Regions from separate parts of the Pseudomonas sp. VD-NE ins genome, predicted to be linked through region 1. Evidence: predicted binding sites of a transcription regulator. Region 1 holds the regulator's gene; the other holds the start of a gene.
The links. The regulator FliA, encoded in region 1, starts transcription of late flagellar genes. The targets are predictions, from matches to a motif close to CTAAAGTTTNNNNNNNNNNNGCCGNTAA.
Positions count from the first base shown of each region.

Region 2: RMV17_RS23465 (flagellar protein MotY) is a predicted target of FliA. The motif match lies at 1,293-1,320, and genes of this name have one in related genera.

Region 1 covers NZ_CP134772.1:1,831,446-1,834,859, reverse strand. The annotation lists gene RMV17_RS08065 (chemotaxis protein CheA) at 1-40, opposite strand, end outside; gene RMV17_RS08060 (protein phosphatase CheZ) at 95-883, opposite strand; gene RMV17_RS08055 (chemotaxis response regulator CheY) at 902-1,273, opposite strand; gene fliA (RNA polymerase sigma factor FliA) at 1,440-2,180, opposite strand; gene fleN (flagellar synthesis regulator FleN) at 2,177-3,007, opposite strand; gene flhF (flagellar biosynthesis protein FlhF) at 3,124-3,414, opposite strand, start outside.
Region 2 covers NZ_CP134772.1:5,268,416-5,271,829, reverse strand. The annotation lists gene rnt (ribonuclease T) at 1-183, opposite strand, end outside; gene pyrC (dihydroorotase) at 180-1,226, opposite strand; gene RMV17_RS23465 (flagellar protein MotY) at 1,387-2,295, shown strand; gene RMV17_RS23460 (argininosuccinate synthase) at 2,425-3,414, shown strand, end outside.

The DNA.
Region 1 (3,414 bases):
GGAAATCCTGAAGGATCTCTTCATCGGCGCCGAAGCTCATTAATGGGGTGCTCCTACAGGTCTAAAAACCCAAAAAACCTAAAATTCCAAAACTCTAGAACCCGAGGCTGGATAACAAATCGTCCACATCGTCCTGACCGGACACAACGTCTTCTCGTTTATCGGCATGAATCTGCGGACCTTCACCCTGCGAGAGATGTTTTTGTGGATCTTTTTCTGCAAGCATCGCGGCGCGGTCATGTTCGATGCCCGCAAAGCGGTCGACCTGACTGGCCATGAGCACGAGTTTGAGCAAATTGCTTTCGACTTCGGTGACCAGTTGGGTCACACGCTTGATCACCTGACCGGTGAGGTCCTGGTAATCCTGGGCCAGCAGGATGTCGTTGAGATTGCTCGACACCGCACGGTTGTCCGTGCTGCTGCGTGACAGAAAACCGTCGACCCGGCGCGCCAGTTCACGGAACTCTTCAGCCCCGACCTCGCGACGCATGAAGCGGCCCCAATCGGCGCTCAACGTCTGGGCTTCGTCAGCCAGACCATTGACCACCGGCGTGGCGCTTTCCACCAGATCCATGGTGCGGTTGGCCGCGGCCTCTGTCAGCTTGACCACATAGCCCAGGCGTTCGGTGGCGTCGGTGATTTGCGACACTTCCTCGGCCTGCGGCATGTTCGGATCGATCTGGAAGTTGACGATCGCACTGTGCAATTCACGTGTGAGCTTGCCCACTTCCTGGTACAGGCCACGGTCACGGGTCTGATTGAGCTCATGGATCAGTTGCACAGCGTCGCCGAACCTGCCTTTTTCAAGGCTTTCGACCAGTTCGACCGCGTGTTTTTTCAGGGTCGACTCGAAATCGCCCTGTGAAGATTCGTTATGCTCCATAGCTCCCCCGCGCGTTCATCAGCCGATGCGTTCGAAAATCTTCTCGATTTTGTCTTTCAACGCCTGAGCCGTGAAAGGTTTGACTACGTAGCCGTTTACACCGGCCTGAGCGGCTTCAATGATCTGCTCGCGCTTGGCTTCTGCAGTCACCATCAGCACTGGCAGGTGCTTGAGTTTTTCATCGGCACGCACGTGGCGCAGCAGGTCGATACCGGTCATGCCCGGCATGTTCCAGTCTGTTACCAGAAAGTCGATGCTTCCGCTGTTGAGCACTGGAATGGCAGTCACGCCATCGTCAGCCTCGACGGTGTTGGTGAACCCAAGATCACGCAGCAGGTTCTTGATGATCCGCCGCATCGTTGAGAAGTCATCAACGATGAGGATTTTCATGTCTTTGTTCAATTCGACCTCCAAGCAGTCTTAAACGCGCCCAGCACCTGGACGCGCCACTTCAATCAATCGGCGCAGCACTCGAAGACTGTCTGGAGCACAACAGAGCAAGACCGGTGCCGTTCATCACCGCACCAGCCTCGTTCGCAGTGTCCCCACACTGCCTTCAGCGCGCTCGCCACTCCCCCAAACGCCCCCGCAAACGGGCCGCGCACTGGCTGTGTAACTGGCTGACCCGCGATTCACTGACGCCAAGGACTTCACCGATCTCCTTGAGGTTCAGCTCTTCGTCGTAGTACAGCGCCAACACCAGTCGCTCACGCTCCGGCAAATTGGCAATCGCGTCCGCCAGCGCTGCCTGGAAACGTTCATCTTCCAGATCGCGTGACGGCTCAAGATGAGCACTCGCGCCATCCTCGTGCAGCCCTTCGTGTTCGCCGTCCTGCAGCAGGTCGTCGAAACTGAACAGGCGGCTGCCCAAGGTGTCATTCAAAATCCCGTAGTAATCGTCGAGACTCAATTGGAGTTCGGCCGCAACCTCGTGATCTTTAGCATCACGGCCGGTTTTAGCTTCAATTGAGCGAATCGCGTCGCTGACCATCCGGGTATTGCGGTGAACCGAGCGTGGCGCCCAGTCCCCTTTGCGCACTTCGTCGAGCATCGCGCCGCGGATTCGAATGCCCGCGTACGTTTCGAAACTGGCGCCTTTGCTGGCGTCATATTTGGTCGAGACTTCGAGCAGACCGATCATCCCGGCCTGGATCAAATCTTCAACCTGCACACTCGCCGGCAAGCGTGCCAGCAAGTGGTAGGCAATGCGTTTGACCAGTGGCGCGTAACGCTCGATCAGTTCGTACTGCGCGTCACGTGCCGACTTCTTGTAGTAGTTCATACCGCTTGCGGTCATAGCACGGGCCCTGCCGTTTGCTGCACGAGGCGCTCGACGAAAAACTCAAGGTGGCCGCGCGGGTTGGCGGGCAGCGGCCAGGTGTCGACCTTCTGCGCGATGGCCTTGAACGCCAGCGCGCACTTGGAACGCGGGAAGGCTTCATAGACCGCACGCTGCTTCTGCACCGCTTTACGCACGCTTTCGTCGTAAGGCACGGCGCCGACGTATTGTAGAGCGACGTCGAGGAAGCGATCCGTGACCTTGGTCAACTTGGCGAACAGGTTGCGCCCTTCCTGCGGGCTCTGCGCCATGTTGGCGAGGACGCGGAAGCGGTTCATGCCGTAATCGCGGTTGAGCAATTTGATCAGCGCGTAGGCGTCGGTAATGGACGTCGGCTCGTCGCAGACCACCAGCAACACTTCTTGCGCGGCGCGTACGAAACTGACTACCGAGTCACCAATACCCGCAGCGGTGTCGATCACCAGTACGTCGAGATTGTCGCCGATGTCGCTGAACGCCTGAATCAGACCGGCATGTTGCGCCGGGCTCAGGTGGACCATGCTCTGTGTGCCGGACGCCGCCGGCACGATGCGAATGCCACCGGGGCCTTGCAACAGCACGTCGCGCAATTCGCAGCGGCCTTCGATCACGTCGGCCAGTGTGCGTTTAGGGGTCAGACCCAACAAAACGTCGACGTTCGCCAGTCCCAGATCGGCGTCCAGCAGCATGACCCGACGGCCAAGCTCTGCCAGCGCCAGAGACAAGTTCACTGACACGTTAGTCTTGCCGACGCCACCTTTGCCGCCGGTCACCGCGATCACCTGTACGGGATGCATGCTGCCCATGTTATTTCTTTACCTTGTCTTGCATAGACGGAGGCCACATTACTGGCTGCGCGTTCACAAACGGAACAATGCATGGCAGACCATCGATGTAGGTACAAAAACTGTTCATGAATACCTCAGCCTACCTGCTTGGTCGGGCTGTGATAGATATCAGCGAACATGTCAGCCATGGCTTCTTCGCTGGGTTCTTCCTGCATTTGCACGCTGACGGCGCGGCTGACCAGTTGATGACGACGCGGCAGATGCAAATCATCCGGAATCCGTGGGCCATCGGTCAGGTACGCGACCGGCAATTCATGACTGATCGCCAGGCTCAACACTTCGCCAAGGCTGGCCGTTTCATCCAGTTTAGTCAGGATGCAGCCGGCTAGCCCGCAACGCTTGTAACTGTGATAAGCGGCGGTTAG
Region 2 (3,414 bases), 3.3 Mb from region 1:
TTCATCCATGGCGATGGTGGTCGCGGCAATCTCCAGCAACGCATCGGTGGCCGAGTTGAAACCACCGGTTTCTACGTCGACGACAACCGGCAGGTAGCCGCGAAAGCGTGCTGCCATCGGGTGACGGGAACCGCCACCACCACTTTGACCGTCCAGTTCGTCGTCGAAATGCTCTTCACTCACGCGTGTTCCTCCAGCAGGCGCCAGCGCAGTTTTTCACCGGCGCGCAGCGGGATAACGGTCAGCTCGCCAAACGGCAGGCTGGTTGGGGCGGTCCATTCTTCACGAACCAGGGTGATGCGATCGGTGTTCGCCGGCAGGCCGTAGAAACGCGGGCCGTTGAGGCTGGCGAAGGCTTCGAGCTTGTCCAGCGCATTACGCTGTTCGAAGGCTTCGGCATACATCTCGATGGCGGCGTACGCGGTGTAGCAGCCAGCACAACCGCAAGCGGCTTCCTTGGCGTGCTGGGCGTGCGGCGCCGAGTCGGTGCCGAGGAAGAACTTCGCGCTGCCACTGGTGGCGGCGTTGAGCAGGGCTTCCTGGTGTGTATTGCGTTTGAGGATCGGCAGGCAATAGAAGTGCGGCCGAATTCCGCCCACCAGCATGTGGTTGCGGTTGTAGAGCAGGTGGTGCGCGGTGATGGTCGCGCCAACGTTGGCCGAAGCTTCGTTGACGAACTGCACGGCGTCGCCGGTGGTGATGTGTTCGAACACCACTTTCAGGGTCGGGAAACGCTCGACCACGCGACGCATGTGCTCATCGATGAAAATCTTTTCGCGGTCGAACACATCGACGTCGCCACGGGTGACTTCACCGTGGATCAGCAGCGGCATGCCGACTTCGGCCATGGCTTCGATTGCCGGCAGAATCTTGTCGATGCTGGTCACACCAGAGTCGGAGTTGGTGGTCGCGCCGGCCGGGTACAGCTTGGCGGCGTACACGAAACCGCTGGCCTTGGCTTCACGAATTTCTTCGGGCTGGGTGCGGTCGGTGAGGTACAGCACCATCAGCGGCTCGAAGCGACTGCCGGCCGGGCGGGCAGCCAGAATCCGCTGGCGATAGCCGTCGGCTTCAGCGGCGTTGCGCACCGGAGGTACCAGGTTGGGCATGATGATGGCGCGGCCAAAAGTGCGCGCAACATCGGCAACGGTATTGGTCAACACGGCACCATCGCGAAGATGAATGTGCCAGTCGTCGGGACGCAGCAGGGTCAGGCGGTCGGACATGAGGGGCTTCCAGGCGGGTCAAACTGAGGCGAATGCTACCGGAAAAGACTCTTGCAGGCACTCGCTATCAAGTTTTGCGGGAACCTTCCGATATCCCGTAGGTATGCCGTAAACATAGTGTGAATCGGTCTTTGTGTTTCAGAAGCCAATGGAGCCTCCCGTGCGCCAGCGTTATTTAGCCTTGCTCAGTGTGTTTGCCAGCCTTCCGGCGATGGCGCTCACGTACCAGACCCGTCTGGAGAACATTGAGTGGACGGTCGCCGGCGACAAGTTCGAATGTCGTCTGACCCAACCGATCACTGATTTCGGCTCGGGTGAGTTCGTGCGCAAGGCGGGCGAGCAGGCGATATTCCGTCTGAACGCCTACAACGCCATGCTCGGCGGCGGTTCGGCGACCTTGCTGGCAGCGGCTGCCCCTTGGCAGCCGGGACGTGGTGACATCAACCTTGGCTCTGTGAGGCTCGGCAGCGGCAACGTGCTGTTCAACAGTTCGCAGTCGCAGGCCGGCGGCCTGATCAGCGGTTTGCTGGACGGTCGCAGCCCGGTAGTACGTCGCGCGTCGGGTGATGGCCGCGTGTCGGAAGTGCGTTTGTTGCCGGTCAAGTTCAGCAAGGCGTTTAACGACTATCAGACCTGTGTGGCGAAGTTGCTGCCGCAGAATTTCGACCAGATCAAGCAATCGCAGATCGGCTTCCCTGGCGAGGGCGTTGATCTGGACGCCGCCGCCAAGGCCAAACTGCAAGTGATGCTCGAATTCATGAAAGCCGATCCAACGGTCAATCACATCGAACTCGATGGCCACTCGGACAACAGCGGCAATCGCCTGACCAACCGTGAACTGTCGCGCCGCCGAGCGCTGGCAGTGGTCGACTTCTTCAAGGCCAATGGCATTCAGGAATCACAGATCACCGTGCGCTTCCATGGCGAGCAATATCCGATCGTGCCGAACACCAACGCGGCCAATCGCGCGAAGAACCGTCGGGTCAATGTCAAACTGGCGCGCGTGGCTCCAGTGACCGCTCCAGCACCGCAAGCGAGCACGCCAGCCAGCACTGCAGCGACTTCCTGACCCGCCGGTCATCGTCGTGCTCTCGACAGATTCTGTCGCTTTGTCGTCTTAAGCTGTCGCGCCTCTGTAAATTATCGCGTTTGAGCGGTAGACTCCTCGGCTTTCCGTAGAACCCCGTGGAGTGATGGCATGGCGGACGTAAACAAGGTCGTTCTGGCGTATTCCGGCGGCCTGGACACTTCGGTGATCCTCAAGTGGCTGCAGGATACTTATAACTGTGAAGTGGTGACTTTCACCGCTGATCTCGGTCAAGGCGAAGAGGTCGAGCCGGCCCGCGCCAAGGCCCAGGCCATGGGCGTCAAAGAAATCTACATCGACGATCTGCGCGAAGAGTTCGTGCGTGATTTCGTGTACCCGATGTTCCGCGCCAACACCGTTTACGAAGGCGAGTACCTGCTGGGTACTTCCATCGCACGTCCGCTGATCGCCAAACGTCTGATCGAAATCGCCAACGAAACCGGCGCTGACGCCATTTCCCATGGCGCCACCGGCAAGGGCAACGACCAGGTGCGTTTCGAACTGGGTGCCTACGCGCTCAAGCCTGGCGTGAAAGTGATTGCTCCTTGGCGCGAATGGGACCTGCTGTCCCGCGAAAAACTGATGGACTACGCCGAGAAGCATGCGATCCCGATCGAGCGTCACGGCAAGAAGAAGTCCCCGTACTCGATGGACGCCAACCTGCTGCACATCTCCTATGAAGGTGGCGTGCTGGAAGACACCTGGACCGAGCACGAAGAAGACATGTGGAAATGGACCGTCTCCCCGGAGAACGCTCCTGACAAACCACAGTACCTGGAACTGACCTACCGTAACGGCGACATCGTTGCACTGGACGGCGTCGAAATGACCCCGGCCACCGTGCTGGCGACGCTGAACAAGATCGGTGGCGCTCACGGTATTGGCCGTCTCGACATCGTTGAAAACCGTTACGTCGGCATGAAATCCCGTGGCTGCTACGAAACCCCGGGCGGCACCATCATGCTGCGCGCTCACCGCGCCATCGAATCGATCACTCTGGACCGCGAAGTCGCTCACCTCAAAGACGAGTTGATGCCGAAATACGCCAGCCTGATCTACACCGGTTACTGGTGGAGCCCTGAGCGTCTGATGCTGCAACAG